DNA from 2 places in the Pseudomonas sp. JQ170C genome. Region 1 is predicted to be linked to the other one. Evidence: predicted binding sites of a transcription regulator. Region 1 holds the regulator's gene; the other holds the start of a gene.

Region 1 (14,279 bases):
CTCAAAGGGCTCGCCAGCCCAGGCCGGGCGACCGTCCACGGTCACGGGCGGCACTGGCTGGCTGATTGAAGCCGGCAGGTGCACGTCCACCAGCGGCTCGACCGCAGCCGGCACGGGGTCAACTTCTGGCATGTCAGCTGACAGCACTGGAGGTTCCGGCGCGAAAACCCGCAGCGGTACCGCCTCTACCGCGACGGCGACGGGCGCGCTGGCGACCTTAGCGTCGCGAACCTGCTCCTCGAGCACGGCGGCCTCGAAGTCATCGCTCTCGGCTGCCGGCTCGGGCAGCTCGAGGGCCTCGGTGGCCTCATACAGCAAGCCGTCGAGGTAGGACTGCAGGGCCAGCTGCGGGCCGGAGGCCAGCTGTAATGGACGGTTCATCAGGCCACCTGCTGGGCGAGGTTGTGCGTCAGCAGATGCTTGAGCAGTGCCCGGTAGGCCACCACCCCGCGACTCTTGCCGTCGAACTGGGAGGGTGTCTGCCCGGCCCGGCTGGCATCGCGCAGGCGGGTATCCACCGGGATGTAGCCCTGCCAGATGGTCTCCGGGTACGCGTCACGCAGCATGCGCAAGGTGCCCATCGAGGCCTGGGTGCGACGGTCGAACAGGGTCGGCACGATGTGATAGGGCAAGGCCTGCTTGCGCGAGCGGTTGACCATCGCCAGGGTGCTGACCATGCGTTCAAGGCCCTTGACCGCCAGGTACTCGGTTTGCACCGGGATCACCAGCTGCTGGCTGGCCGCCAGGGCGTTGACCATCAGCACGCCGAGCAGCGGCGGGCTGTCGATGATGGCGTAGTCGAAATCCTGCCACAGCTGCGCCAGAGACTTGGCGATCACCAGGCCCAGGCCGCTTTGCCCGGGCGACTGACGCTCCAGCACGGCCAGCGCGGTACTGGAGGGCAGCAGGGAAATATTCGGGTCGCTGGTTGGCAGCAGCAGTTGCCCGGGCAAGCCTTCAGGCACCGCACCCTTGTGCAGGAACAGGTCGTAGCAGCTGTGTTCCAGCACGTCCGGGTTGTGCCCGAAGTAGCTGGTCATGGACCCATGGGGGTCGAGGTCGACGACGACCACACGCTTGCCCGCCTCGGCCAGCAAACCGGCCAGGGCGATGGACGTGGTGGTCTTGCCGACGCCACCTTTTTGATTGGCTACTGCCCAGACTCTCATTACGTTGCTTCCTCCCGGTACGGCGGCTGCCCTGCCGGGAACGGTTATAAGTTCGGTGACGGAGGATTGACGCGACTGCCCCCCGACGGCGGTGATTGTGCTGGCGGTGCAGTTTGTGTGCCAGCACGCTTCAACGCCGCGTCCGGCGTGGCATTGGCGCTGCCCGAAGCGGTCAGGCTGCGGCGCACTTCAAGGTTGCGCGAGATCACCAGCACGACCCGCCGATTGCGCGCGCGCCCCTCGGCCGTGTCGTTGCCGGCAATGGGCTGGAACTCGCCATAGCCCACCGAGGCCATGCGCGCCGGATTGACACCGTCCATGGCCAGCAAGCGGACGATGCTCGCCGCCCGTGCCGATGACAGCTCCCAGTTGGTCGGGTACTGCGCGGTGCGAATCGGCAAGTCGTCGGTAAAGCCTTCGACATGCACGGGGTTGGCGAAGGGTTTGAGGATCCTGGCCACCTTCTCGATGATGCTGAAGGCAATGTCGCTTGGCATGGCATCGCCGCTGCCGAACAACAGCGAGGAGTTGAGCTCGATCTCCACCCACAGTTCGTTGCCACGCACGGTCATCTGGTCGGACTTGATCAGGTCGCCAAAGGCATCGCGCACATCGTCGGCAATCGACTTGAGCGGATCATTGCTGGCGCCCGCAACGCCTGCATCAACCTGCTCGCTGTCCTTGACCAGGGGTTCGGCGGGCCTGACGCTGAGCGGACGCTCATCGCCGATCGGGATCGGCCGCATGCTCCGCTCGGGGTCGTTGAACACGCCGATCAGGGCCTCGGAAACGATCTTGTACTTGCCCTCGTTGATCGAGGATATCGAGTACATGACCACGAAGAAGGCGAACAGCAAGGTGATGAAGTCCGCGTAGGACACCAGCCAGCGTTCGTGGTTTTCATGTTCCTCGGGTGGTCGACGGCGCGCCATGTGTTACTCCATGAAGCCCTGAAGCTTCAGCTCGATCGAGCGCGGGTTCTCGCCTTCGGCGATTGACAACAGCCCTTCCAGGAGCATTTCCCGGTAGCGCGACTGACGCAGGGCCAGGGCCTTGAGCTTGTTGGCCACTGGCAGGAGGATCAAGTTGGCGCTGGCCACGCCATAGATCGTGGCCACGAAGGCCACCGCAATGCCGGTACCGAGTTGCGAAGGGTCGGCCAGATTGCCCATTACATGGATCAGGCCCATGACCGCACCGATGATGCCGATGGTTGGCGCGTAGCCGCCCATGCACTCAAACACCTTGGCCGCCTGGATATCGCGGCTTTCCTGGGTGTAGAAATCAACTTCAAGAATGCTGCGGATGGCTTCGGGCTCGGCGCCATCGACCAGCAACTGCAGGCCCTTGCGCGCATAGGGGTCAGGCTCGGCATCGGCCACGCCTTCAAGGCCCAGCAGGCCTTCCTTGCGCGCGGTCAGGCTCCAGTTCACGACCCGGTCAATGCCACCGGCCAGGTCGACCCGGGGCGGGAAGATGATCCAGCGGACAATCTGCAGCGCGCGCTTGAAGGCGCTCATGGGCGACTGCAGCAATGCCGCCGCCAGGGTACCGCCCAGGACGATCAGCGCCGCCGGGCCGTTGATCAGCGCCGACAGGTGACCGCCTTCGAGGTAGTTGCCACCGACAATCGCGACAAAGGCCAGGATGATGCCGATCAGGCTCAGGACATCCATCAGACGCAGGCCTCGACCAGGTGCTTGCCGATCTCGTCCAGGCTGTACACCGCATCGGCCAGGTTGGCTTTGACGATCGCCATGGGCATGCCATAGATCACGCAGCTGGCTTCATCCTGGGCCCACACCGTGCTGCCGCCCTGCTTGAGCAGGCGCGCGCCTTCACGGCCATCGGCGCCCATGCCGGTGAGCACCACCGACAGAACCTTGTCGCCGTAGGACTTGGCTGCCGAACCAAAGGTGATGTCCACGCAGGGCTTGTAGTTCAGGCGCTCGTCGCCGGGCAGTATCTTCACCGCACCGCGGCCGTCCACCATCATCTGCTTGCCACCCGGAGCCAGCAGGGCCAGGCCGGGGCGCAGCATGTCGCCGTCCTCGGCTTCCTTGACGCTGATCTTGCACAGCTTGTCGAGACGCTCGGCGAAGGCCTTGGTGAAGGCCGCCGGCATGTGCTGGACCAACACGATCGGCGCCGGGAAATTGGCCGGCAACTGGGTCAGTACCCGTTGCAGTGCCACCGGGCCACCGGTGGAGGTACCAATGGCCACCAGCTTGTAGGGCTTGCGCTTGGGTGCCGGCGACGTCGCGGCCGCAGTGCTGCGCACCGGGGCCGCAGGGCGTGGTGCCGGGCTGGCGCCCAGGCTGCTGACACTTGGCTGGACGTGGGCCACTGACTGCGGGGCGGGCGTGGGGCTGGCATATGCGCTGACACGCCGGTTGCTGCGCGAAATGGTGTGGACCTTTTCGCACAGCAGTTGCTTGACCTTCTCGGGGTTGCGCGAGATGTCTTCAAAGTTCTTGGGCAGGTAGTCGACCGCGCCGGCATCCAGCGCATCGAGGGTGACGCGGGCGCCTTCGTGGGTCAGCGAGGAGAACATCAACACCGGGGTCGGGCAGCGCTGCATGATGTGTCGCACTGCGGTGATGCCGTCCATCATGGGCATTTCGTAGTCCATGGTGATGACATCGGGCTTGAGCGACAGTGCCTGGTCGATCGCTTCCTTGCCGTTGGTTGCGGTACCGACGACCTGGATAGTCGGGTCCGCTGAAAGAATTTCCGAGACACGGCGGCGGAAGAAACCGGAATCATCCACCACCAGGACCTTGACTGCCATAAACACTCCATTAGGGGGCGCGGCATGCGGCCGCGCCACCAGAATCAAATACGCCGGGCGGCGTAACGCTTGAGCATGCTTGGCACATCGAGGATCAGCGCAATGCGCCCGTCACCGGTAATGGTGGCGCCCGACATGCCGGGAGTGCCCTGGAGCATCTTGCCCAGCGGTTTGATGACCACTTCTTCCTGGCCCACCAACTGATCGACGACGAAGCCGATCCGCTGGGTGCCTACCGAAAGGATCACCACGTGCCCTTCGCGTTGCTCTTCATGAGCGGCGGAACTGACCAGCCAGCGCTTGAGGTAGAACAGCGGCAAGGCTTTGTCGCGCACGATCACCACCTCCTGGCCGTCGACCACGTTGGTGCGCGACAGGTCCAGGTGGAAGATCTCGTTGACGTTGACCAGCGGGAAGGCGAACGCCTGGTTGCCCAGCATCACCATCAGGGTCGGCATGATCGCCAGGGTCAGCGGGACCTTGATGACGATCTTCGAGCCCAGGCCCTTGGTCGAGTAGATATTGATCGAGCCGTTGAGCTGGGCAATCTTGGTCTTCACCACGTCCATGCCGACGCCACGCCCGGACACGTCCGAGATCTCGGTCTTGGTCGAGAAGCCCGGGGCGAAGATCAGGTTGTAGCACTCGGTGTCGCTCAGGCGCTCGGCGGCATCCTTGTCCATCACCCCGCGCTTGACCGCAATGGCGCGCAGGACGTTGGCGTCCATGCCCTTGCCGTCATCGGAGATCGACAGCAGGATGTGATCGCCCTCCTGCTCGGCCGACAGCACCACCTTGCCGCTGCGAGTCTTGCCGGCGGCTTCGCGCTCTTCGGGGGTTTCGATGCCGTGGTCGACGGCGTTGCGCACCAAGTGCACAAGCGGGTCGGCCAGCGCCTCGACGAGGTTCTTGTCGAGGTCGGTTTCTTCACCGACCAGCTCAAGGTTGATCTCTTTCTTCAGTTGCCGGGCCAGGTCGCGTACCAGGCGCGGGAAGCGACCGAAGACCTTCTTGATCGGCTGCATGCGGGTTTTCATCACCGCGGTCTGCAGGTCGGCCGTGACCACGTCCAGGTTGGACACCGCCTTGGACATGGCTTCATCGCCGCTGTTCAGGCCCAGGCGCACCAGGCGGTTACGCACCAGCACCAGTTCGCCGACCATGTTCATGATCTCGTCCAGGCGTGCGGTATCGACCCGCACGGTGGTTTCCGCTTCGCTGGCCGGGTGCTTCTCGGCAGCGGGCGACGCCTGTCGGGCCGGTGCCGGTGCAGCCGCCTTGGCAGGCGCAGCAGCGGCAGCAGGCTTGGCAGCCGCCACCGGGGCCTGGGCCGGAGCCGAGACAGGCTTGGCCGCTACCGCAGCGGTTGACGACGCGGCCGGGGCCACGCTGTCTGGGGTGAACTTGCCCTTGCCGTGCAGCTCATCGAGCAGGGCTTCGAATTCGTGTTCGCTGATGTGATCGGCAGCAGGCTCGGCTACTGGCGCAGGTGCCTGGGCCGCCGCCGCAGGCAATGCATCGACGGCAAAGGTGCCCTTGCCATGCAGTTGGTCGAGCAGCGCTTCAAATTCGTCGTCGGTGATTTCGTCGCTGGCGCCCTGGGCCGCTACCGGCTCGGCCGCTGCTGGTGCCGCAAGGCTGTCGGGGGCGAACTGGCCCTTGCCGTGCAGTTGGTCGAGCAACGACTCGAACTCGGCGTCAGTGATTTCATCGCTGGCTGCGTCGGGTGCCTGGGCCTGGGCTTCAGCCTCGGCCTTGACCGCATTGAGCGAGTCGAGCAGCTGCTCGAATTCGGTGTCGGTGATGTCTGCTTCGGCGGCGGCCTGGGGGGCTGTCTCCTGCACAGGCTCGGCCACAGGGGCCGGCGCTTGTTCGGCACCCGCCGGCTCGGCCAGGCGCGACAAGGCCGCCAGCAGCTCAGGCGTGGCCGGGGTGACATCGGTGCGCTCGCGCACCTGACCGAACATGCTGTTGACGGTATCCAGGGCTTCCAGGACCACGTCCATCAGTTCGGCATCGACGCGCCGCTCACCCTTGCGCAGGATGTCGAAAACGTTCTCGGCGATGTGGCAGCACTCCACCAGCTCGTTGAGCTGGAGGAAGCCGGCGCCCCCTTTTACAGTGTGAAAACCGCGAAAGATCGCATTGAGCAGGTCGGCATCATCCGGGCGGCTTTCCAGCTCGACCAGTTGCTCGGACAGTTGCTCAAGAATCTCGCCGGCTTCTACCAGAAAATCCTGAAGGATTTCTTCATCGGCGCCGAAGCTCATTAAACGTGCTCCCTAAAAACCCAGGCTGGATAGCAGATCATCGACATCGTCCTGACCGGACACAACGTCTTCACGTTTATCGGCATGAATCTGCGGACCTTCACCCCGGGCCGGATGTTTTTCTTGATCTTTTTCAGCGCGCAGCTGCTGGTGGTCATGTTCGATACCGGCAAAGCGGTCGACCTGACTGGCCATCAGCACGAGCTTGAGCAGATTGCTTTCTACTTCGGTGACCAGTGCAGTGACGCGTTTGATCACCTGACCGGTCAGGTCTTGGTAGTCCTGAGCCAGCAGAATGTCGTTGAGGTGCCCGGCGACCTTGCGGTTGCCCTCGGCGCTGCGTGTCAGGAAACTGTCAACGCGCTTGGCCAGCTCACGGAACTCCGGCGCGGCCACTTCGCGGCGCATGAAACGCTGCCAGTCAACGCTCAGCGCCCTCGCCTCTTCGCCCAGTTCGTTGAGTACCGGGGTACTGGCTTCGACCAGGTCCATGGTGCGGTTGGCCGCGCCTTCGGTCAGCTTGACCACATAGGACAGGCGCTCGGTCGCATCGGTGATCTGCGACACTTCTTCGGCCTGCGGCATGTGCGGGTCGATCTGGAAGCTGACGATCGCGCTGTGCAGCTCACGCGTAAGCTTGCCGACTTCCTGGTACAGGCCACGGTCACGGGTCTGGTTCAGCTGATGGATCAGTTGTACCGCGTCGCCGAACTTGCCTCGCTCGAGGCTGTCGACCAGTTCCTGGGCGTGCTTCTTGAGCGTGGACTCGAACTCGCCCAAGGATGTTTGTGTTTGCTCCATAGCGCCCCCGTGGCGTGTCTTCAGCTGTTGACGCGCTCGAAGATCTTCTCGATTTTTTCTTTCAGCACCTGGGCCGTGAAAGGCTTGACCACGTAGCCATTGACGCCGGCCTGGGCCGCTTCGATGATCTGCTCGCGCTTGGCCTCGGCGGTTACCATCAGCACCGGCAGGTGCTTGAGGCGCTCGTCGGCGCGCACTTTGCGCAGCAGGTCGATGCCGGACATGCCAGGCATGTTCCAGTCGGTCACGAGAAAGTCGAAATGGCCGTTTTCGAGCATCGGCAACGCGGTGTTGCCGTCGTCAGCTTCCTGGGTGTTGGTGAAGCCCAGGTCACGCAGCAGGTTCTTGATGATCCGCCGCATCGTCGAGAAGTCGTCGACGATGAGGATTTTCATGTCTTTGTTCAATTAGACCTCCAAGCAGTCTTTAACGCGTTCAGCGCAGAACGCGCATTCAATCAATTCGGGCACTACATTTCGCGACTGCATTGAACCTGCGTTCAACGCGCTCGCCATTCTCCCAGGCGACTGCGCAAACGCGCTGCACACTGGCTGTGCAACTGGCTGACACGTGACTCGCTGACCCCCAGTACCTCACCGATTTCCTTGAGGTTCAGCTCTTCGTCGTAGTACAGGGCCAGGACCAGACGCTCACGCTCAGGCAAGTTGGCGATGGCGTCGGCCAGGGCCGCCTGGAAGCGCTCGTCTTCCAGGTCGCGCGACGGCTCGAGCTGGGCACTGGCGCCATCCTCGTGCAGGCCTTCATGTTCGCCGTCCTGCAACAGGTCGTCGAAACTGAACAGGCGACTGCCCAGGGTGTCATTCAAAATCCCGTAGTAATCATCGAGACTCAATTGAAGTTCGGCAGCAACCTCGTGATCTTTAGCGTCACGACCGGTTTTTGCTTCAATTGCGCGAATCGCGTCACTGACCATACGGGTGTTGCGGTGAACCGAACGTGGCGCCCAGTCCCCCTTGCGTACTTCGTCCAGCATTGCGCCGCGGATCCGGATGCCGGCGTAGGTCTCGAAACTGGCACCCTTGCTGGCGTCGTACTTGTTGGACACTTCGAGCAGGCCGATCATGCCGGCCTGGATCAGATCCTCCACCTGCACACTGGCCGGCAGACGCGCCAGCAGGTGATAGGCGATGCGCTTGACCAACGGCGCATAACGCTCGATCAACTCATACTGGGCATCTCGCGATGCCTTGCTGTACATCCGATATCCGCTGGCGCTCATAGCACAGGGCCCGCACTCGTCGGCTGCACCAGGCGCTCGACGAAAAACTCCAGGTGACCGCGCGGGTTGGCCGGCAACGGCCAGGTGTCGACTTTCTGGGCAATGGCCTTGAATGCCAGCGCGCACTTGGAACGCGGGAATGCCTCATAGACCGCGCGCTGCTTCTGCACGGCCTTGCGCACGCATTCGTCGTACGGTACGGCGCCGACGTATTGTAGGGCCACGTCCAGGAAGCGATCCGTGACCTTGGTCAACTTGGCGAACAAGTTGCGCCCTTCCTGCGGGCTCTGCGCCATGTTCGCCAGTACACGGAAACGGTTCATGCCGTAATCGCGATTGAGCAGTTTGATCAGCGCGTAGGCGTCGGTGATCGAGGTCGGCTCGTCACACACCACCAGCAACACTTCCTGCGCGGCGCGAACGAAACTGACCACCGACTCACCGATACCCGCAGCGGTATCGATCACCAGCACGTCGAGGTTGTCGCCCAGTTCGCTGAACGCCTGGATCAGGCCTGCGTGCTGTGCCGGCGCCAGGTGCACCATGCTCTGCGTGCCGGAGGCTGCCGGTACGATGCGTACACCGCCCGGCCCCTGCAACAGCACGTCGCGCAATTCACAGCGGCCTTCGATCACGTCGGCCAGGGTTCGCTTGGGCGTCAGCCCCAGTAGAACGTCGACGCTGGCCAGGCCCAGGTCGGCATCCAGCAGCATGACCCTACGGCCAAGCTCTGCCAGCGCCAACGACAGGTTCACCGACACATTGGTCTTGCCGACGCCACCTTTACCGCCAGTTACGGCGATTACCTGTACGGGATGCATGCTACCCATTTTTGTTCAATACCTTGTCTTGCTTAGACTGAGGCCACATAGCCGGCTGCGCTTTCAACACCTGAAAAATGCATGGCAGACCATCAATGCAGATACTTTGCAACGTCTTCACAATCACCTCAGCCAACACGCTTGCCGTGGCTGTGGTAGAGATCAGCGAACATATCGGCCATCGCCTCTTCGCTGGGCTCCTCCTGCATCTGCACGCTGACCGCACGGCTCACCAACTGGTGGCGACGCGGCAAGTGCAGATCGTCAGGAATGCGCGGCCCATCGGTTAGATAGGCCACTGGCAATTCATGACTGATGGCCAGGCTCAGGACTTCGCCGAGGCTGGCCGTTTCATCAAGTTTGGTCAGGATGCACCCGGCCAGCCCACAGCGCTTGTAGCTGTGATAGGCGGCAGTGAGCACCTGCTTCTGGCTGGTCGTCGCCAGCACCAGGTAATTCCTGGCGGCAATGCCGCGTCCGGCCAGGGTTTCAAGCTGCATGCGCAGGGCCGGGTCACTGGCCTGCAGGCCGGCGGTGTCAATCAGGATCACCCGTTTGCGCAGCAGCGGCTCCAGCGCCTGGGCCAGAGATTGGCCAGGGTCGACGTGGGTCACCGAGACGTTGAGGATGCGACCCAGTGTCTTGAGCTGCTCCTGCGCGCCGATACGGAAACTGTCCATGCTCACCAGGGCCATGTTCTGCGCGCCGTACTTGAGCACATAGCGCGCCGCAAGCTTGGCCAGGGTGGTGGTCTTGCCCATGCCGGCCGGGCCGACCATGGCAATGACACCGCCCTCTTCAATCGGCTCGACCTCCGGCACATGGATACGCCGCGCCAGGTGCGCGAGCAGCATGCGCCAGGCATGGCGCGGCTCGTCGATACCGACGATCTGATCGAGCAGCTCACGGGCAATCGGGCCGGTCAGGCCGATGCGCTGCAGGCGCCGCCAGAGATTGGCCTGTTGCGGCTGGCTGCCTTGCAGCTGGCTCCAGGCAAGCGAGCCCAACTGCACTTCGAGCAGTTCACGCAGGCCGTTGAGCTCCGAGCGCATGGCATCGAACAGGCGCGGGTCGACCGGTGCCGGTGCAGGCGCCTGGGGCGCGGCCGGCTCATCCACATGGGAGTCGACCAGCGGCTCGGAGGCGGTCAGCGGCAAGCCTGCAAACAGCTGGCGGTTGGCATCATCGCTGTCGCTGCGGGTACTGAGCTCGGCCTGGGCCGTGACAATCCGCGACTGCGTCTTGCGCAGTTCATCTTCCAGCTCCACATTCGGAACCCGTGGCGCCAGGGCAGACAGCTTGTAGTCCAGCGCAGCCGTCAGCTCGACACCGCCAGCAATCCGTCGGTTGCCGATGATGGCGGCATCAGCCCCCAGCTCATCTCGAACCAGCTTCATGGCCTGACGCATATCGGCGGCGAAAAAACGCTTAACTTGCATAACCCACTACCTCAGCCGTTGGGGCCTACTGTGGCAACGATGGTAACTTGCTTGTTGTCAGGTATTTCCTGATACGCCAAAACATGCAAATTCGGTACAGCCAGGCGACCAAAGCGCGACAGCATTGCACGGACCGGTCCTGCGACCAGCAGGATCGCCGGCTGCCCTTGCATCTCTTGACGCTGGGCAGCTTCGATCAACGAACGCTGAAGCTTTTCAGCCATGCTCGGCTCAAGAAGAACACCGTCTTCCTGACCTTGCCCGGCCCTTTGCAGACTATTGAGCAAAATCTGTTCCAACCTTGGTTCAAGGGTGATCACAGGCAGCTCGGACTCAACGCCGACAATGCTTTGCACGATGGCGCGACACAATCCGACGCGCACCACTGCCACCAGCGCGGCGGTATCTTGACTCTTGCCGGCATTGTTGGCGATAGCCTCGGCAATGCTACGGATATCACGCACCGGCACCTGCTCGGCAAGTAGCGCCTGCAGCACCTTGAGCAGCCCCGACAATGAAATGACACCCGGTACCAGCTCCTCGGCAAGCTTAGGCGATGCCTTGGCCAACACCTGCAAGAGTTGCTGGACCTCCTCGTGGCCGATCAACTCATGGCAGTGCTTGTGCAGAATCTGGTTGAGGTGGGTGGCGACCACGGTACTGGCATCCACCACGGTATAGCCCAGCGATTGCGCCTGGCTGCGCTGGCCGACGTCGATCCACACCGCCTCCAGGCCGAAGGCCGGGTCGCGGGCGGCAATGCCGTTGAGGGTGCCGAAAACCTGCCCCGGGTTGATCGCAAGCTCGCGGTCCGGGTAGATCTCGGCCTCGGCCAGGATCACCCCCATCAGGGTCAGGCGATAGGCGCTGGGCGCCAGGTCCAGGTTGTCGCGAATGTGTACCGTGGGCATGAGAAAGCCCAGGTCCTGGGAGAGCTTCTTGCGCACCCCCTTGATCCGCGCCAGCAATTGCCCACCCTGGTTGCGATCCACCAGGGGAATCAGCCGGTAACCCACCTCCAGGCCGATCATGTCGATGGGCGTGACGTCATCCCAACCCAGTTCCTTGGTATCGGCCGCGCGCTGTGGCGATGGCAACAAGTCCTGCTGACGCTGCACTTCCTCCAGGGCCTTTTGCTTGACCTGATTCTGTTTGCGCCACACCAGGTAGGCACCGCCGGCGGCCAGCAGGCCCAGGCTCAGGAAGGCAACATGCGGCATGCCCGGCACCAGGCCCATAACGATCATCACGCCCGCCGATACGCCCAGCGCCTTGGGCGAATCGAACATCTGCCGATTGATCTGGTTGCCCATGTCCTCGGAGCCGGAGGCACGGGTCACCATGATTGCGGCGGCGGTGGACAACAGCAGCGACGGCAGTTGCGCCACCAAACCGTCACCGATGGTCAACAGCGCGTAGACTTTGCCGGCGTCGCCGAAGGTCATGCCGTGCTGGAACATACCGACCAGCATGCCGCCGATCAGGTTGATGAACAGGATCAGCAGGCCGGCGATGGCGTCACCGCGCACGAACTTGCTGGCACCGTCCATAGAACCGTAGAACTCGGCCTCCTGGGCCACTTCCGAACGCCGCGCCTTGGCCTGGCTCTGATCGATCAGGCCGGCGTTGAGGTCGGCGTCGATGGCCATCTGCTTGCCCGGCATCGCATCGAGGGTAAAGCGTGCGCTCACCTCGGAAATACGCCCGGCACCCTTGGTCACCACCACGAAGTTGATGATCATCAGGATCGCGAACACCACGATACCGACCACATAGTTGCCGCCGATCACCACCTCGCCGAAGGCCTGGATCACCTTACCGGCGGCGGCATGGCCTTCATGACCATGGAGCATCACCACCCGCGTGGACGCCACGTTCAGGGCCAGGCGCAGCAAGGTGGCCACCAGCAGGATGGTTGGGAAAGCGGCGAAATCCAGCGGGCGCAGGGCGTAGACGCAGACCAGCAGGACCACGATCGACAAGGCGATGTTGAAGGTGAAAAACACGTCGAGCAGGAACGGCGGGATCGGCAACATCATCATTGCCAGCATCACCAGCAGCAACAGCGGCACACCCAGGTTACCCCGGCCCAGGCCGGCCAGGTTGTTGCGGGCACTGTTGATTAACTGAGAGCGATCCACCGGTATTCCTCGTTAGCTCAAGCAAAACTTTGACGCGAAATGACGCGCGCAGCGCTGCCTTTGCAAGAAGCTTTCCAACTTTTCAAATACCGGGGAATTAGGCTGCAGGAGCGGGCTTGCCCCGCGATAGCGTTGTGCCTGACACATCGGCTCGCGGGGCAAGCCCGCTCCTACTGGTCGCGGCGCAGGTCCGGCGGGATCGGCAGGTCTTTGAGCGGCTCCGGCGGCTTGCCCTTGCCCGCCCGGTACTGGCGGATCTGGTAGACGTAGGCCAGCACCTGGGCGACCGCCAGGTACAGGCCCGCCGGGATTTCCTGCTCAAGCTCGGTGGAGTAGTAGATCGAACGCGCCAGCGCCGGGGATTCGAGCAGCTGGATGTTGTGCTCCTGGCCGATCTCTCGGATCTTCAAGGCCAGGAAGTCCGTGCCCTTGGCCAGCAACAGCGGCGCCGCGCCCTTCTCCGGGTCGTACTTGAGCGCCACGGCGTAGTGGGTCGGGTTGGTGATGATCACGTCCGCCTCGGGCACCGCCGCCATCATCCGTCGCTGCGACATCTCGCGCTGCAGTTGGCGAATACGCTGTTTGACCTCGGGCTTGCCTTCGCTGTCCTTGTATTCGTCGCGCACTTCCTGCTTGGTCATTTTCAGCTTCTTCAGCGACTGCCACAGCTGGAACGGCGCATCCACCGCCGCGATCAGCAGCAGCCCCGCCGCCATCCACAGGGCACTCCAGCCCACCACCTGCACGCTGTGGATAATCGCCTGCTCGATGGGCTCGTTGGCGATGGCCAGCAGGTCGTCACGGTCAGAGGCCAGCACCACCAGCGCCACGATGAGGATCACGAAGAACTTGGCCAGGGCCTTGATCAGCTCGACCAGGGCATGCATGGAGAACATCCGCTTGATACCGGCCAGCGGGTTCATGCGGCTGAACTTGGGCGCCAGCGTTCCCCCCGCGAACAGCCAGCCGCCCAAGGAGATCGGGCCGATGATCGCCGCCAGCAGCAGCACCAGCAGCACCGGCTGGGTGGCCAGCAAGGCCATTTTCCCCGAGGCCATCAGGAAGATGCCCATCGAGCGCTCATCAATCAGCACCTCCCGCGAGAGGCTGAAATTGATCCGCATCAGCTCCATCAGGGTTTCCGCCAGGCCACCGCCAAACGCCAGCAGGGCACCGGCACCGGCCAGGGTCACGGCAACGGTGTTGAGCTCCTTGGAGCGGGCAATCTCACCTTTCTCGCGCGAGTCCTTCTTGCGCTTCTCGGTGGGGTCTTCTGTCTTGTCCTGACCGCTTTCGCTCTCTGCCATGCTCAGCGCGCCCGTGCCAGTTCACGCAGCCACTGCAATGCTTCGCTGGCCAGCGCCTGGTAGTGAGGAAGTACGTCGGCCAGGCCGACCCAGAAAATACCCATGCCCATGACCAGGGTCAGCGGGAAACCAATGGAGAAGATGTTCAGTTGCGGCGCGGCACGGGTCATGACGCCGAAGGCGATGTTGACCACCAGCAGGGCGGTGATCACCGGCAGCACCAGCAGCAAGGCCGCGCCAAACACCCAGCCCAGGCGCCCCGCCAGGTCCCAGAAGTGATTGACCAGCAAGCCGCCACCG
Region 2 (17,873 bases), 2.9 Mb from region 1:
GCGTCACTGCACGCAGACGAGCTGCCCGGCATGCTGGTGGCCTGGCACCTGAAGCAGCGCCTGGCCGAGCTCGAAGCAAAGGGCGTGCTGCGCCGCGAAATCGTGCTGGTTCCGATTGCCAACCCGGTGGGCCTGGAACAGGTGTTAATGGATGTGCCGCTCGGCCGTTTCGAGCTGCAAAGCGGTGAAAACTTCAACCGCAAGTTTGTCGACCTGAGCGACGCGATCGGCGATCAGGTCGAGGCGCACCTGAACCAGGAACCTGCGCACAACGTTGCGTTGATTCGCGAGTACCTGCGTCGCGCCCTGGACGCCCATCCTGCCCAAACGCCACTGCAGTCCCAACGCCTGACGCTGCAACGGTTGGCCTGCGATGCCGAGATGGTGCTCGACCTGCACTGTGACTTCGACGCGGTCGCGCACCTGTACACCACGCCAGAGGCCTGGCCGCAGGTCGAACCCCTGGCGCGCTACCTCGGCACCCAGGCCAGCCTGCTGGCCACCGACTCGGGCGGGCAGTCGTTCGACGAGTGTTTCACCCTGGTCTGGTGGCAGTTGCAACAACGCTTTGGCAAACAGTTTCCCATTCCCCAGGGCAGCTTTTCGGTCACGGTCGAATTGCGTGGCCAGGGCGATGTGAACCACCCGCTGGCGAAACAGGACTGCGGGGCAATTCTCAATTACCTGACGCAGTACGGTGCGATCGAAGGCGAAGCAGCCGAGATGCCAGCGTTGCCCTACCCGGCCACTCCGCTGGCAGGCGTCGAACCGGTTGCAACGCCTTTGGGCGGGTTGCTGGTGTTCCATGTCGAGCCTGGCCAGTACCTGGAGGCAGGCGAGTTGATCGCAGAAGTGATTGATCCGCTCAATGACCGCGTGACACCGGTGCGCAATGCCCAGCCCGGCCTGCTGTACGCACGCTCATTGCGCCGCATGGCCACCGCCGGCATGGTCATCGCCCACGTGGCCGGTCGAGAGGCTTACCGCAGCGGCTATCTGCTGTCGCCTTGAACGCGAAAAGCCCGAGCAAGGCTCAGGCCACAGGCGCGGGAGGCGGCTCGTCAGGCAGGGTCGGCTCGCCCGGCTCCATCGGCGGGACTTCACCGGGTTGCGGCGTGTCGGGGGTGTCTGGGTCAGGTTGACCAGGCACACCGCCAGCGTGGGCGATGTGTGGGTGCGGATGAGCCATCAGCGACCAGGCCATCACGCCGACATGGTTGGGCTGCAACACTGCCAGCTTGGCGCTGATGGAGGGATCGAGTTTCATGGGGCAGCTCCTGGATGAAGTGCGCCAGGCCTGTTGCCTGGCGAAACAGTTCACTGCATTAGAGCCTGCCCGCGGCAAGGAATTCCCTCGCCTTGTCGGCTCAGGTGCGTGGCAGAGTGACGCCGCGCTGGCCCTGGTACTTGCCGCCACGGTCCTTATAGGACACTTCACACTCTTCATCGGACTCGAGGAACAGCATCTGGGCGACGCCCTCGTTGGCGTAGATTTTCGCCGGCAAGGTGGTGGTGTTGGAGAACTCCAGGGTCACGTGGCCTTCCCACTCCGGTTCCAGCGGGGTGACGTTGACGATGATGCCGCAGCGCGCATAGGTGCTCTTGCCCAGGCAGATGGTCAGCACATTGCGCGGAATGCGGAAGTACTCGACGGTACGGGCCAGGGCGAAGGAGTTCGGCGGGATGATGCAGACATCGCTCTTGACGTCGACAAAGCTGCCGGCGTCGAAGTTTTTTGGATCGACGGTTGCCGAGTTGATGTTGGTGAACACCTTGAACTCGTCGGCGCAGCGCACATCGTAGCCGTAGCTGGAGACACCGAAGGAGATCAGCCGGTTGTCGCTCTCACCGCGCACCTGGCGCTCGACGAACGGCTCGATCATGCCGTGTTCCTGCGCCATGCGGCGAATCCACTTGTCCGATTTGATGCTCATGGCGGGTGTCCTGAAGTAACGAGGTGAAGAAATTCTGTGGCGCATCTTACCGGGCCGGGCGCCGGGTTCAAAGTTTCATCCACCTCAAGGCAGCGAATCCCCGCCCGACGGGGCTTGTAGCTACCCCACCAACACCGTCAGTCATGATTTGCGCGAAAGCTGAACAAGACCATTGGCACGTTCTGGAAAAAGGGTTAAGGTGACGCCACTGTGCTGCACGTGTCACTGAGAATATCTACCTGATGCAAGATCTCGATCAACCCATCTTCATGAATTTTCTGCCTCTTTGCACTCAGTCTCGGCCAGGGCGTTTCCTGAGCCGTAGTTAACTTTGTCCAAGGAGACAGACCATGTCCAATCGCCAAACCGGTACCGTTAAGTGGTTCAACGATGAAAAAGGCTTCGGCTTCATCACCCCACAATCCGGTGACGACCTGTTCGTACACTTCAAAGCCATCAAGGCTGACGGCTTCAAGAGCCTGAAAGAAGGCCAGCAGGTTTCTTTCATCGCTACCCGCGGTCAGAAAGGCATGCAGGCTGAAGAAGTAGAAGTTATCTAACTTCCGCTTTACAGCTTGAAAAAAGCCCCGCCCTTAACAGGCGGGGCTTTTTTATGCCCTGGATTTGGGGTTTTCGCGGGGCAAGCCCGCTCCTACGGGTAGGAGCGGGCTTGCCCCGCGATGAATACCTCAATCCTCGCTGATGGTGATGCTCGGCATCGCCGGCGCAGCCGCTTCCTGCAATACAATCCGCGCGCCCACCTGGCGAGCCAACTCCTGGTACACCATGGCAATCTGGCTTTCCGGTTCGGCAATGGCCGTCGGCTTGCCGCTGTCAGCCTGCTCGCGAATCAGCATCGACAGCGGCAACGAGGCCAGCAGTTCAACACCATATTGCGCCGCAAGCTTCTCGCCACCGCCCTCACCGAACAGATGCTCGGCATGACCACAGTTCGAGCAGATGTGCACAGCCATGTTCTCTACCACGCCCAGCACCGGGATGTTGACCTTGCGGAACATTTCGACCCCCTTCTTGGCGTCGAGCAGTGCCAGGTCCTGCGGGGTGGTAACGATCACCGAGCCTGCCACCGGCACTTTCTGCGCCAGGGTCAGCTGGATGTCACCGGTGCCCGGCGGCATGTCGATCACCAGGTAGTCGAGGTTGTCCCAGGCAGTCTGGGTGACCAGTTGCAGCAAGGCCCCGGACACCATCGGACCGCGCCAGACCATCGGCGTGTTGTCATCGGTCAGGAACGCCATCGACATCACTTCCACACCGTGGGCCTTGAGCGGCACGAACCACTTCTGGTCACGGATTTGCGGGCGAGTGCGCTCGGGGATACCGAACATCACACCCTGGCTCGGGCCGTAGATGTCCGCATCCAGAATGCCCACGCGGGCACCTTCACGCGATAGCGCCAGCGCCAGGTTGGCGGCAGTGGTGGATTTGCCCACCCCGCCCTTGCCCGACGCCACGGCAATGATGTTCTTGACGTTGGCCAGGCCCGGAATCTGGGCCTGGGCCTTGTGTTCGGCAATCACGCAGGTGATCTCGACTTTGGCCGCCGCAACACCGTCGATTCCCTCGACAGCCGTTTGCAGGACCTGCGCCCAACCATTCTTGAACAGACCGGCGGCATAACCGAGTTGCAGCTGGACATTGACCCGGTCGCCCTGGATTTCAATGGCCTGCACACAGCCGGCGCTGACCGGGTCCTGGTTCAGGTAAGGGTCGGTGTACTGGCGAAGAACGGCTTCGACGGCTGCGCGAGTGACGGCACTCATGGAGACTCCCGTGATAAAGACTGAGCAAAACAGGCGACTATGCTAACCCGCGAAACATCCATAGATACGCACATGGGGTGAAATAAATTTCCCGGCGTTTTATAGTGGCCGATCACCGTTTCATCTCAAGTAGCCGAAAAAAGTAGCCGAGCCCCCATGTCCGAGCCCCGTCAGATTCTCGTCACCAGCGCCCTGCCCTATGCCAATGGTTCGATCCACCTTGGCCATATGCTCGAGTACATCCAGACAGACATGTGGGTGCGCTTCCAGAAGCATCGCGGCAACCAGTGCGTGTATGTCTGTGCAGACGACGCCCATGGGTCGGCCATCATGCTGCGCGCCGAGAAGGAAGGCATCACCCCCGAGCAACTGATTGCCGCCGTTCAGGCAGAGCACAGCGGGGATTTCGCTGACTTCCTGGTGGATTTCGACAACTTCCACTCGACCCACGCCGAAGAAAACCGCGAGCTGTCGAGCCAGATCTACCTCAAGCTGCGTGATGCCGGGCACATTGCCACCCGCTCGATCACCCAGTACTTCGACCCGGACAAGAAAATGTTCCTGGCCGACCGTTTCATCAAGGGGACCTGCCCCAAGTGTGCCGCCGACGACCAGTACGGCGACAACTGCGAAAAATGCGGTGCCACCTACGCACCCACCGAGCTGAAGAACCCCAAGTCGGCGATTTCCGGCGCCACCCCGGTGCTCAAGGATTCCCAGCACTTCTTCTTCAAGCTGCCTGACTTCCAGGCCATGCTCCAGCAGTGGACCCGCAGCGGTACCCTGCAAGACGCCGTGGCCAACAAGATCGCCGAGTGGCTGGATGCTGGCCTGCAGGAATGGGACATCTCCCGTGACGCCCCGTACTTCGGCTTCGAGATCCCTGACGAGCCCGGCAAGTACTTCTATGTCTGGCTGGATGCGCCGATCGGCTACATGGCCAGCTTCAAGAACCTGTGTGCCCGCCGCCCGGAGCTGGACTTCGACGCGTTCTGGAACAAGGACTCCAAGGCCGAGCTGTACCACTTCATCGGCAAGGACATCGTCAACTTCCACGCCCTGTTCTGGCCTGCCATGCTCGAAGGCGCCGGCTACCGCAAGCCGACCGGCATCAACGTCCACGGCTACCTGACCGTCAACGGCTCGAAGATGTCCAAATCGCGCGGCACCTTCATCAAGGCCCGCACCTACCTGGACCATCTGTCGCCGGAATACCTGCGCTACTACTACGCGGCCAAGCTCGGTCGCGGCGTCGATGACCTGGACCTGAACCTGGAAGACTTCGTCCAGAAGGTCAACTCCGACCTGGTCGGCAAGGTGGTCAACATCGCCAGCCGCTGCGCCGGCTTCATCCACAAGGGCAATGACGGTGTGATGGTCGACGGCGACGCCGCGCCAGAGCTGACCGAAGCCTTCCTCGCCGCCGCGCCGAGCATTGCCGAAGCCTACGAAGGCCGCGACTTTGCCCGTGCCATGCGCGAGATCATGGGCCTGGCCGACCGTGCCAATGCCTGGATCGCCGACAAGGCCCCCTGGTCGCTGGCCAAGCAGGAAGGCAAGCAGGACGAAGTGCAGGCCATCTGCGCCCAAGGCATCAACCTGTTCCGCCAGCTGGTGATTTTCCTCAAGCCTGTGCTGCCGTTGCTGGCCGCCGACGCCGAGGCCTTCCTCAACGTCGCGCCACTGACCTGGGCCGATCACCAGACTCGCCTGACCAACCACAAGCTGAACCCGTTCAAGGCCCTGATGAGCCGCATCGACCCGGTCAAGGTCGAGGCCATGGTTGCAGCCTCCAAGGAAGACCTGGCTGCCAGCCAGACCAGCGTCGTGACCGGCAACGGTGAACTGGCCAAGGACCCGCTGTCGGCCGAGATCGACTTCGACACCTTCGCCGCCGTCGACCTGCGCGTAGCGCTGATCCTCAAGGCTGAAGCCGTGGAAGGCGCCGACAAGCTGCTGCGCCTGACCCTGGATATCGGTGACGAACAGCGCAATGTGTTCTCCGGCATCAAGTCGGCCTACCCGGACCCGGCCAAGCTTGAAGGTCGCCTGACCATGATGATCGCCAACCTCAAGCCGCGCAAAATGCGCTTTGGCATCTCCGAAGGCATGGTGATGGCAGCAGGCCCGGGCGGCGAAGAGATCTACCTGCTCAGCCCCGACAGCGGTGCCAAGCCAGGCCAGCGCATCAAGTAAGCCCCACGCCCCGGACGTTTGCGTCCGGGGCGTTCTCTTCCTCCCGTCATTGCCGGATAATGGCGAACAGCCCTGGCATTCGGCACCTCCATGAGCGAACTCATCCTGGCCCTGATCAGCGCCGCGCTGATCAACAACCTGGTCTTGCACCAGGCACTGGCCCTAGACCCGCTGCTACAAGCCCCGGTCGAAAGCGACCGCCGCAGGGTACATGCCCTGGGCCTGGCTACGCTGGTGCTGCTGGTTCTCACCACCAGCCTGGGTCAGTTGCTCTACCGTTATGCCCTGCAACCCTTGCAGCTGGACTACCTGCGTTTGTTTGTGTTCCTGCCCCTGTGTGTACTGCTGATCGAGCCGCTGCTCGGCTGGCTGTCACGCATGTTGCCTGCCCTGCCCTTGCGCGACCTGAGGCCGTTATTGCTGGGCAATGTGGCGCTGCTGGGCTTGACCCTGCAAGTCTCTCAAGACGGGTACGGGGTGCTGCAGACCTTGGCCTGGGGCTTGGGCGGCGGACTGGGATTCTGGCTGGCACTCGGTCTTTTCGACGACCTGCGCCAGCGTAGCGAGCATGACGGGATACCCCTGGCCTTTCGCGGCCTGCCCATCGAGCTGATCGGGGCAGGCGTAATGGCCTTGGCGTTTCTCGGCTTCAACGGATTATTTACATCATGAGTCTGATTCAACGCATCGACGCCCTGCTGCCGCAAACCCAGTGCGGGAAGTGCGGCCACCCTGGCTGCAAGCCTTATGCAGAGGGGCTGGCCAAGGGCGAAGCGATCAATAAGTGCCCACCCGGTGGTAGCGAAACCATCGCTGCGCTGGCCAGCCTGCTGCAGGTTCCGGTCGTTGCCCTGGACCCGGAGCGCGGCACCGCCCCGCCGCAAGTCGCCTACATCCGTGAAGCAGAGTGCATTGGCTGCACCAAATGCATCCAGGCCTGCCCAGTGGATGCCATCGTCGGCGCAGCCAAACTGATGCACACGGTGATCAGCGCCGAATGCACCGGCTGCGACCTGTGCGTGGCACCGTGTCCGGTGGACTGCATTGACCTGCTACCACTGACCGCCACCAGCAACATCGTGCCGATTGTCGGCGGGCTGGCCCAGGACGCCGACACCCTGGCCACGCGTACCCGCAAACGCAACCACGCCCGACGCCGCTTCGAGCTGCGCAACAGCCGCCTGGAGCGCGAAGAGGCACGCAAGCAGGCCGAGCGTGCGGCCCGCAGCCAGCGCACCGCGGTGCCAGGCACTGCCAGCCCCGGCGCGACTGCCGATGACCCGATCAAGGCCGCCATCGAACGGGTCAAGGCGCAGAAAGCTGCCGCTGCCGATGCCGCCCTGAAACAAGCCAAGATCGCCGCTGCCATGAGCCGTGCCCAGCTGAGCAAGGCACGGGCTGCCTTTGGTGCCACGCCAAACGACGCCCAGCAGGCCCAGCTGGCGGAACTGGAGCAAGCGGCCGAACACGCCCAGGCGCGCCTGCACGCCCTGCAACCGGTTACCGACCATGCCAGCCACTGATCCCAGCGAACGCCTGCGCAGCACGATGTCACTGGTGCTGCTGGCGTGCATGCCGGGTGTGCTGGCGCTGCTCTGGCAACACGGCTGGGGGATGCTGTTCAACCTTGCGCTGTGCGCAGGCTCGGCGCTGGCCAGCGAGGCCCTTTCACTCAAGCTGCAACAACGCCCGGTGCTGCCTTCGCTCAATGACGGCAGCGCCCTGGTCAGCGCCTGCCTGCTGGCCATTGCCTTGCCCGCCTACGCCCCCTGGTGGGTGCCGGTCGTCGCCACTGCAAGTGCCATTGCCCTGGGCAAGCAGCTTTACGGGGGTGTTGGCAGGAACCCGTTCAACCCGGCGATGCTCGGCTATGCCGTGGTGCTGCTCACCTTCCCGCAGACCATGACCCAATGGCCCGGCCCACAGTTGCCGGACCTGGCTTCCAGCCTGCACTCGGTGTTTGCCTGGAGCGGTACCGATCAACCCGACGCCTGGGCCCAGGCCACAGTCCTCGATACCCTGCGCAACAACCGCAGCCTGACCCTGGACGAGCTGTTCGCCAGTCATCCAGGCTTTGGACATTTCGGCGGCAAGGGTAGCGAGTGGGTCAACCTGGCGTTTCTGTTCGGCGGCTTGCTGTTGCTGCAACGCAAGGTGTTCACCTGGCATGCACCGGTTGGCCTGCTGGCGAGCCTTTTCGTCATGAGCCTGTTGTTCTGGAATGGTTCGGGCTCGGACTCCAATGGCTCACCGTTGCTGCATCTGCTCAGTGGCTCGACCATGCTGGCGGCTTTTTTCATCGCCACCGAGCCGGTCTCCGGGCCCAAGTCCGCACAGGCCCGATTGATGTTCGGGATCGGGGTTGGGGTATTGATCTACCTGATCCGGACCTGGGGCAGCTACCCCGACGGCACCGCCTTTGCCGTGCTGTTGATGAACCTCTGCGTGCCGGCGCTCGAGCGCTGGGCCGAACGTCGGCAGGCGGTGTCCCCTTGAACATGCCTGCAGCTCGCAAGTGGACACTGCTGGTGCTGATTGGCGCATTGAGCGTCGGCAGCGTCATGATCTGGCATCGCCTGGGCGCTGATGCCATCGACCAGGCGCAACAACAGCTCAAGGCGCAAACCTGGCTCAGTGTGCTGCCGCAAGCTACCTACGACAATCAGCCCTTGCAGGCGCCCCTGGCACTGGACACCGCTCCCCTCGCCCACAGCCGCTTGCTGGCAGGTTATCGCGCCACATTGGCGGGCCAGCCCAGCGCTGTGGTGCTGCACAGCCTGGCACAAGGGTATGGCGGCCCGCTTGAACTGCTGATTGCCATCGACACCCAGGGTCGCCTGATCGGCTCCAAAGTACTGCGCCAGCAAGAGACGCCGGGCCTTGGCGCCGCGCTGGCAGCGCCAGATAACCACTGGCTGCAAGGTTTCATCGGCAACAGCCGGCAGAAAACCCCCGACGCAGCCTGGGCGCTCAAGCGCGACAACGGTGAATTCGATCAGTTGGCGGGGGCTACCATCACCTCCCGCGCTGTCATTCATGCCGTACACGACGCATTGCGCTACTTCGATGAGCATCGGCAGGTGTTACTGGGAGCGCGCAGCAATGAATAGGCAATGGTTCGCCGCCGCAAGCCTGGCGCCGCTACTTGGCTCCACCCAGACGCTATACAACGCCTGCGCCATAGCCGGGTTGAGTGTGTTGGTGATCGCCCTGCATCACCTGGCAATGAGCCCACTGCGCCGCTGGCTTGACGCCCCCGGCACACTGCTTGCCAGCGTGCTGCTGGCGGCGGGGTTGACCACCTGCCTGGAGCTGGGACTTCGCACCTGGGCCCTGCCGCTGTATCTGGCGCTTGGTCCTTATCCGGCGCTGATCGCCGTACAATGCCTGGTGTTTGAACACGCCCGGGGCAACGCCGGAAATTTGCGGCAGTCAGCCACCATGTTGCTCAGCTTTGCTGCCCTGGCCATTGCGCTGGGTGCTGCCCGCGAGCTGCTGGCGCAGTGGGCAGAAATCCGCCTGGCCGCCCTGCTGCCTGGGGCGCTGATATTGATGGGCCTGCTGCTGGCCCTGTACAACCGGGTTTGCCATGGGCGAGCCCCCTCACGTCGTCAAGGAAACCTTTGACCCCATGAATGCCGCCAAACGCCTGGAAATCTTTCGCAGGCTGCACGAAGACAACCCTGACCCCAAGACAGAACTGGCCTACACCACACCGTTCGAGCTGCTGATCGCGGTGATCCTGTCAGCCCAGGCCACGGACGTGAGCGTCAACAAGGCCACGGCCAAGTTGTACCCGGTCGCCAATACCCCCGAAGCCATTTATGCGCTGGGCGTCGACGGACTGTCGGCGTACATCAAGACCATCGGGCTTTACAACAGCAAGGCCCGCAACGTTATCGAAACCTGCCGACTGTTGATTGAAAATCACGCAAGCCAGGTGCCGGAAACCCGCGAAGCGCTCGAAGCCTTGCCCGGCGTAGGTCGCAAGACTGCCAACGTGGTACTCAATACCGCCTTCCGGCAGATGGCGATGGCCGTGGACACGCATATTTTCCGGGTCAGCAACCGTACCGGCATTGCGCCCGGCAAGACGGTGCTTGAAGTCGAGAAGGCATTAATGAAGTTCGTGCCCAAGGCCTACCTGCTGGATGCGCACCATTGGTTGATCCTTCACGGGCGCTATGTTTGCCAGGCGCGCAAGCCGCGTTGCGGTAGCTGTCGGATCGAGGACCTGTGCGATTACAAGCACAAAACCTCCGACGATTGAGAAGATAGAGAAATACGCACCAGGTCGATTGAAAAAATCTTTTTTACCCGTTCAAGGATTCTCGCTATAAGGTGCGCCAAGGGCCATCTTGGCTTGGAGTGACTTATGAGCACCGATAAAGAAGACCTGGATGTAGATGAAGATTTCACGCCGGCAGAAGCCGATGACGTGGAACCCGTTGTTGAAGTGGCAAAGACCAACCTGAGCAAACGTCGCACCATCGACAATATGCTGGAAGAACGCCGGTTGAAAAAACAACTCGCCGAGTTCGACTTCGACCTCTGACACCTCTCCGTCCTCCCCTCAAACACAAAAGCCTCCGTAAAGGAGGCTTTGTCGTTCCCGGGGCATCAGACCAGGCCGTTGCGTTGAGCGAGCTCGATCAGATCCACCAGTGACCGCGCATTGAGTTTGAGCAGCAACCGGGTTTTGTAGGTGCTGACCGTCTTGTTGCTCAGGAACATGCCGTCGGCGATTTCCTTGTTGGTTTTGCCGCGGGCTAACTGCTGCAACACCATCATCTCGCGTCCGGACAGTCGCTCGACCATATCGGCTTCGGTCGCCCCGCCCAGGTTGGAGCGTACGGAATGCAGCGCCTGGTTCGGAAAGTAACTGTACCCGGACAGCACCGCCTTGATGGCACTGAGCAGCTCCGTCAGGTCCTGCTGCTTGCAGACATAGCCGGCGGCGCCAGCCTGCATGCAGCGCATTGAGAAATGTCCGGGCGCTTGCGACGTCAGCACGAGCACCTTGACCCCTGGACAGGTGGAATTGAGTCGGGCGATGACCTCAAGACCATCGAGCTTGGGGATGCCGATATCCAGAATGACGATATCCGGGCCATGCTCGCGCGCCAGTTGCAGCGCATCTACACCGTTGTCTGTCTCCGCGTTGACCTCATAGCCATGTCGCTCCATCAACATGCGTACAGCCAGGCGAATGACAGGGTGATCATCCACGATCAGCACTTTATTCATGGGCAAATCCAATTGTTTGCTGTTCGATATTTTGTCCTCGCACAATAGCCTAGTTACAGGACAAACTGTATTACGCCAATTACGGATAAATGCATACAAAGACACAACCTACAAATTCAGCAGATAATTCCTACAGATGTAACTACCGTACACGGCACCGAAGTGGAACTACCTGCACCAGAAGAGACAATTCCCCTAAGCCCCACAACAAGGTAGCAGCACTCTATATAAGAGGCTCAATCAACAATGCGCTTACCGGCGCAGGAAAAATCATCTTCACACGCTCGATAATTACCAAAACAAACAATTGCTAATTTGCAGTTACGCTTTAAAGCACAATCTTTTCCCCTGACAGAAACCCAACCCCCTACCCGGCCTGTGATGCCCATAGTACATACCCTTGAACTTGATTCAGTCGACGGGAGGAAAGGACATGAGCAGGAGCGAACCGCGAAGTCCGTTAACAATTATTGCGATTTTCGCGGGCATTATTGAGGCGTCTGCCCTGGCCTCATTGCCGTTCCTGGGGGAGGACAGTCAGGGAATCTACACTTGGTTTTTAGTCGGATTTCCGTTCTTCCTTACTGTGCTGTTCTTTCTTACCCTGAACTTCAATTACAAGTCCCTGTGCTCGCCGGACCTGCTCGAGACCGCCGCACCTACACAGTCACCGGCGGAGCCGGAGGATCCCGCCAGCCTCAATCCACAGCCAGCAGAGAACAACGCAAACAGTGTTGTCAGCCCTGCCATGCAGGCCACTGCACAAACCCCGGAACCGCGCGAACGTGATGAAATGCCGGCGACGACAGTCACCATCAGCTTAAAGGGTGCAGGCGCCCAGCAAAGACACGACGCCTTCATTGCCCAGGCACTGCGTCAGCCCAGTGCGTCTTACGACACCTGGATAATCTGCAATCTGGAAGCCGGTACGCAAACCACCCTGGTGACCCAAGTGATCAACCCATAAAAAAACCCCGGACCAGGCCGGGGTTCTTTTTGTTCAAGGCGTCGTTCAGACCAACGAGCGGCCTTTGTTTGCGGCAATACGCATGCGCAAGGCATTCAGCTTGATGAAGCCTGCAGCGTCAGCCTGGTTGTACGCGCCACCATCTTCTTCGAAGGTGGCGATATTGGCGTCGAACAACGAGTCATCGGACTTGCGACCGGTAACAATCACATTGCCCTTGTACAGTTTCAGACGGACCACGCCGTTCACGTTGACCTGCGAGGCGTCGATCATCTGCTGCAGCATCAGACGCTCCGGGCTCCACCAGTAACCGGTGTAGATCAGGCTGGCGTACTTGACCATCAGCTCATCCTTGAGGTGAGCCACTTCGCGGTCCAGAGTGATCGACTCGATCGCCCGGTGAGCGCGCAGCATGATGGTGCCGCCTGGGGTTTCGTAGCAACCACGGGACTTCATGCCGACATAACGGTTCTCGACGATGTCCAGTCGACCGATACCGTTCTCGCCGCCAATGCGGTTCAAGGTAGCCAGTACGGTGGCTGGAGTCATCTCGACGCCGTCCAGGGCGACGATGTCACCGTTGCGGTAGGTCAGTTCCAGGTAGGTTGGAACGTCCGGCGCGGTTTCTGGCGACTTGGTCCAGCGCCACATGTCTTCTTCGTGCTCGGTCCAGGTATCCTCCAGCACGCCGCCTTCATAGGAGATGTGCAGCAGGTTGGCGTCCATCGAGTACGGCGACTTCTTCTTGCCATGGCGCTCGATCGGGATGCCGTGCTTCTCGGCATAGTCCATGAGCTTCTCGCGGGACAGCAGGTCCCACTCACGCCACGGTGCAATGACCTTGACCCCTGGCTTGAGCGCATAGGCACCCAGCTCGAAACGCACCTGGTCGTTACCCTTGCCGGTGGCGCCATGGGAAATGGCGTCGGCGCCGGTTTCGTTGGCGATTTCGATCAGGCGCTTGGCGATCAGCGGACGGGCGATGGAAGTACCCAGCAGGTACTCGCCTTCATAGACGGTGTTGGCGCGGAACATCGGGAACACGAAGTCTCGGACGAACTCTTCGCGCAGGTCATCAATGTAGATTTCCTTCACGCCCATGGCCTGTGCCTTGGCGCGGGCCGGCTCGACCTCTTCGCCCTGACCCAGGTCAGCAGTGAAAGTCACCACTTCACAGTTGTAAGTATCCTGCAGCCACTTGAGAATCACCGAAGTATCAAGGCCGCCGGAATACGCCAGTACGACCTTTTTTACGTCCGCCATGCCATCACTCCACGGGGTTGTACGGAAAGCCGTCGATTCTACCGGCCTTGCAGCAAAATTTACAGTGGGGCGACAGCTTGTGACGACAAAGCGACAGGAACTGTCGAGAGCGCGACGGACGGTCGCAGCTCAGGACTTCACCGCGGGCTTGCTGGTTTCGGCCTGGGCTGCCGGCGCCTTCGTTGCCGCAGGCGTCTCGGAGGCGTTCTCCATCGGCTTTTCCACGGGCGCCACACGGTCCAGCTGGATGTTGACCCGGCGGTTACGCGCACGGTTGGCCGAGGAGCTGTTCTTGGCCAGGGGGTAGCGCTCGCCATGAAAGCGCACGGTTATCTGGTCTTCAGCAATACCGTGGGCCTTGAAGTACTCCATGACGGCCAGTGCCCGGCGCCTTGAAAGGTCGCGATTGGTCAGGCGATTGCCACTGTTGTCGGAGTGACCGTCGAGTTCGATATGGTTGACCGTGGGGTCGGCCTTCATAAAGTCCAGGATCACATCCAGACGGGCCTTGGCATTGGCGTCCAGGTCGATGCCACCGCCGGGGAAACCGACACGCGCCTGGCGTATCTGATCGAAATTCATGGGTAGCAGCTTGGCGGCGCATACCTGGTAGTCGCCGTAGGCCTTGCTGAACTTCACCGGCAACAGGCGCACTTCCATTGCCCGCCCGGCTTCGCCCGCATAATTGCGCACAACAGTGCTGCGTCCATCGAGCAAGCCGTTGATCAGGCGACTGGCCTGGCCCTGGGAGCTGGTGAAGAGCACCCCGCTGCGGGCCATGCGCACCGACCCCAGGTTGATATCCGCACGACCTGGCTGCCAGGGCGCTGCCGCGGCAAACAGGGTCGCGGAGCCGCTACCCAGTACGTTGGTGCTCGAACGCAATTGAAACGTGGCCTGTTCGCCGGCACGGCGCACGAACTCACCGCTGCCGAAATCGGCAATCGGCTGAACCAGGCGGCACTCGAACTGATCGCCTTCGACCTTCCACTCGATATTCTCCAGACGGGTCTGGAACGTGAGTGCCGTTGCGGGCAAGCAGGCAAACACACTGAGCAAGGCAAGATAACGCTGGCGCACGGGAGGCTCCACAGATTTTCACGGTATACCTGCAGGCTATCGGTCAGGTGCGGCAAAACTTGATAGAAAGTGCTCGAACCCGGCTTTTCCGGTAGCATTCAGCTTGAGTTCGACCCGCCTGGAATCCCCAATGTCCGACCGCCTGACCCTCCTGCGTCCCGATGACTGGCACATCCATCTTCGCGATGGCGCCGTGCTGCCCCATACCGTCGGCGACGTTGCGCGCACCTTTGCCCGCGCAATCATCATGCCCAACCTGGTACCTCCGGTACGCGATGCCGCCGAAGCCGGCGCTTATCGCGAGCGCATCCTCGCTGCCCGTCCGGCGGGTAGCCGCTTCGAGCCGCTGATGGTGCTGTACCTCACCGACCGTACCCAGCCCGAGGAAATCCGCGCGGCCAAGGCCACCGGTTTCGTGCATGCCGCCAAACTCTACCCGGCCGGTGCGACCACCAACTCCGACTCCGGTGTCACCAGCGTCGATAACATTTTCGCCGCTCTCGAGGCCATGGCCGAAGTCGGCATGCCGCTGCTGGTCCACGGTGAAGTAACCCGTGGCGAGGTCGACGTATTCGACCGCGAGAAACTGTTCATCGACGAACACATGCGCCGTATCGTCGAGCGTTTCCCGACCTTGAAAGTGGTCTTCGAGCACATCACCACAAGCGATGCCGTACAGTTCGTCAACGAGGCCCCGGCCAACGTTGGCGCGACCATCACCGCCCAGCACCTGCTGTACAACCGCAACCACATGCTGGTTGGCGGTATTCGCCCGCACTTCTATTGCCTGCCGATCCTCAAGCGCAACACCCACCAGGTGGCCTTGCTGGACGCCGCCACCAGCGGCAGCAGCAAGTTCTTCCTGGGCACTGATTCGGCGCCCCATGCACGTCACGCCAAGGAAGCAGCCTGCGGTTGCGCCGGCTGCTACACCGCCTATGCGGCCATCGAGCTGTACGCCGAAGCGTTCGAGCAACGCAATGCCCTGGACAAGCTCGAAGGCTTTGCCAGCAAGCACGGCCCGGACTTCTACGGCCTGGCGCGCAACACCGACACCATTACCCTGGTTCGCGAAAGCTGGACCGCCCCAAGCAGCTTGCCGTTCGGCGAGCAAACCGTTATCCCGCTGCGCGCCGGTGAGCAACTGCGCTGGCGCCTGCTGGAGGAAACTGCGTGAGTGAAGATCTGTACGATGACCAGGATGGTCCAAGCGGTGGCCCCCGCCACCCGATGGCGGAACGTTTTCGTGGTTACCTGCCGGTAGTCGTCGATGTGGAGACCGGTGGCTTCAACAGCGCCACCGATGCCCTGCTGGAAATCGCCGCGGTCACCATCGGCATGGACGAGAAAGGATTCCTGTTCCCGGAGCACACCTACTTCTTCCGCGTCGAACCGTTTGAAGGGGCGAACATCGAGCAGGCGGCACTGGAATTCACCGGTATCAAGCTTGATCACCCGTTGCGCATGGCCGTAAGCGAAGAGTCGGCCCTGACCGACATCTTCCGTGGCGTGCGCAAGGCGCTGAAGGCCAATGGCTGCAAGCGGGCGATCCTGGTCGGGCACAACAGCAGCTTCGACCTGGGCTTCCTCAATGCTGCCGTGGCGCGTCACGACATGAAACGCAACCCGTTTCATCCGTTCTCAAGCTTCGACACCGCGACCCTCGCCGGCCTCGCCTACGGCCAGACCGTACTGGCCCGTGCCTGCCAGAGCGCCGACATCGACTTCGACGGTCGTGAAGCCCACTCGGCGCGCTACGACACCGAGAAGACGGCCGAGCTGTTCTGCGGCATTGTCAATCGCTGGAAGGAAATGGGCGGCTGGCAAGACTTCAACGACTGAGCCTGCCCCTACCACCGCCCATAAAAAAACCGGCCATCAAGGCCGGTTTTTTTGTGGCTCGCTATTACAGCTTGCCAGCGTTCTCGCTCAGGTAAGCAGCAACGCCTTCAGGCGAAGCGGTCATGCCCTTGTCGCCTTTTTTCCAGTTGGCAGGGCAGACTTCGCCGTGCTCTTCGTGGAACTGCAGGGCGTCGACCAGACGCAGCAGCTCGTCCATGTTACGGCCCAGTGGCAGGTCGTTGATGATCTGCGAACGGACAACACCTTTGTCGTCGATCAGGAACGCGCCACGGAAAGCAACGCCGCCTTCGGACTCTACGTCGTAGGCCTTGGCGATTTCGTGCTTCATGTCGGCTGCCATGATGTACTGGACGTGACCGATGCCGCCGGCATTGATCGGGGTGTTGCGCCAGGCGTTGTGGGTGAAGTGCGAGTCGATCGACACGGCGATCACTTCAACGTTGCGGTCACGGAACTCGGACATGCGGTGATCCAGAGCGATCAGCTCGGACGGGCAGACGAAGGTGAAGTCCAGTGGGTAGAAGAACACCAGGCCGTACTTGCCCTTGATGGCCGAGGCCAGGTTGAAGCTGTCGACGATTTCGCCATTGCCCAGCACAGCTGGAACGGTGAAGTCCGGGGCTTGTTTGCCAACGAGTACGCTCATTCGATATCTCCTGATGGTTTGAAACACGGTGCCAGGCAAGCTCCAGCCGACCTGACCACGCAAAGACCGGCCATGATACACGGCCAGGCGCTACACGCCGAATTTCAGGCAGCCTGAAAACGGACCTGCCGTCGGTCGCCCTGGTACGCGTCTGCCTGAATGAGCTTTGACAAGCATTCTCATTAACATTAAGCTTCTTCGCATTGAGCCTTTACCAGCGATGGTCTGCCCTATGTATGTGTGTCTTTGTGTTGGTGTAACCGACGGACAGATCCGCGATGCGATCTTTGAAGGATGCTGCAGCTACAAGGAAGTCAGAGCCGCCACCAACGTGGCGAGCCAGTGTGGCAAATGTGCCTGCCTGGCCAAGCAGGTAGTGCGTGAAACCCTGACCGAATTGCAGGTCAGCCAGGCCGCACTGCCCTACCCTGTGGAATTTACCGCAGCGTAAAAACAGCCCATTTGAAGAACCGGACCCAGCGTCCGGTTTTTTTATGCCTGTAATTCAACAAGTTAGGGCTAAAACGCGGAACACAAACATTCTTATTCCGATTAATTTTCACTTATTATTCAATAACTTAGGTTTGACAGTCGAAGTTGCGAAGCTCAAACTCCTGCTTATAGGCACACTTACAGGGCAGGACCCCATCATGAAAGGCGACGTTAGCGTCATCCAGCATCTCAACAAGATCCTCGGAAACGAGCTGGTCGCAATCAACCAATACTTCCTGCATGCCCGCATGTATGAAGACTGGGGTCTGGAAAAGCTCGGCAAGCACGAATACAAAGAATCCATCGACGAAATGAAGCACGCTGACAAACTGATCAAGCGCATTCTGTTTCTCGAAGGAATTCCCAACGTCCAGGACCTGGGCAAGCTGCTGATTGGTGAA

Evidence for each region. The regulator FliA, encoded in region 1, starts transcription of late flagellar genes. The targets are predictions, from matches to a motif close to CTAAAGTTTNNNNNNNNNNNGCCGNTAA.
Region 2: the regulator FliA is predicted to act here: its motif matches at 14,508-14,535, upstream of U9R80_RS21670 (flagellar protein MotY).

What each region holds. Positions count from the first base shown of each region.
Region 1 covers NZ_CP141608.1:1,663,359-1,677,637, reverse strand. The annotation lists gene U9R80_RS07775 (CheW domain-containing protein) at 1-381, opposite strand, end outside; gene U9R80_RS07770 (ParA family protein) at 381-1,169, opposite strand; gene motD (flagellar motor protein MotD) at 1,214-2,101, opposite strand; gene U9R80_RS07760 (flagellar motor protein) at 2,105-2,845, opposite strand; gene U9R80_RS07755 (protein-glutamate methylesterase/protein-glutamine glutaminase) at 2,845-3,960, opposite strand; gene U9R80_RS07750 (chemotaxis protein CheA) at 4,005-6,230, opposite strand; gene U9R80_RS07745 (protein phosphatase CheZ) at 6,243-7,031, opposite strand; gene U9R80_RS07740 (chemotaxis response regulator CheY) at 7,052-7,426, opposite strand; gene fliA (RNA polymerase sigma factor FliA) at 7,531-8,271, opposite strand; gene fleN (flagellar synthesis regulator FleN) at 8,268-9,101, opposite strand; gene flhF (flagellar biosynthesis protein FlhF) at 9,221-10,531, opposite strand; gene flhA (flagellar biosynthesis protein FlhA) at 10,543-12,672, opposite strand; gene flhB (flagellar biosynthesis protein FlhB) at 12,843-13,979, opposite strand; gene fliR (flagellar biosynthetic protein FliR) at 13,982-14,279, opposite strand, start outside.
Region 2 covers NZ_CP141608.1:4,747,505-4,765,377, forward strand. The annotation lists gene U9R80_RS21590 (succinylglutamate desuccinylase/aspartoacylase family protein) at 1-1,011, shown strand, start outside; gene U9R80_RS21595 (hypothetical protein) at 1,034-1,267, opposite strand; gene dcd (dCTP deaminase) at 1,368-1,934, opposite strand; gene U9R80_RS21605 (cold-shock protein) at 2,285-2,494, shown strand; gene apbC (iron-sulfur cluster carrier protein ApbC) at 2,624-3,718, opposite strand; gene metG (methionine--tRNA ligase) at 3,875-5,914, shown strand; gene U9R80_RS21620 (Rnf-Nqr domain containing protein) at 6,005-6,586, shown strand; partial or broken gene rsxB (electron transport complex subunit RsxB) at 6,583-7,413, shown strand; gene U9R80_RS21630 (RnfABCDGE type electron transport complex subunit D) at 7,424-8,410, shown strand; gene U9R80_RS21635 (RnfABCDGE type electron transport complex subunit G) at 8,413-9,024, shown strand; gene U9R80_RS21640 (Rnf-Nqr domain containing protein) at 9,017-9,541, shown strand; gene nth (endonuclease III) at 9,546-10,184, shown strand; gene U9R80_RS21650 (PA3496 family putative envelope integrity protein) at 10,290-10,469, shown strand; gene U9R80_RS21655 (response regulator transcription factor) at 10,535-11,161, opposite strand; gene U9R80_RS21660 (hypothetical protein) at 11,595-12,128, shown strand; gene U9R80_RS21665 (argininosuccinate synthase) at 12,174-13,391, opposite strand; gene U9R80_RS21670 (flagellar protein MotY) at 13,521-14,471, opposite strand; gene pyrC (dihydroorotase) at 14,602-15,648, shown strand; gene rnt (ribonuclease T) at 15,645-16,313, shown strand; gene U9R80_RS21685 (peroxiredoxin) at 16,378-16,980, opposite strand; gene U9R80_RS21690 (bacterioferritin-associated ferredoxin) at 17,213-17,431, shown strand; gene bfr (bacterioferritin) at 17,631-17,873, shown strand, end outside.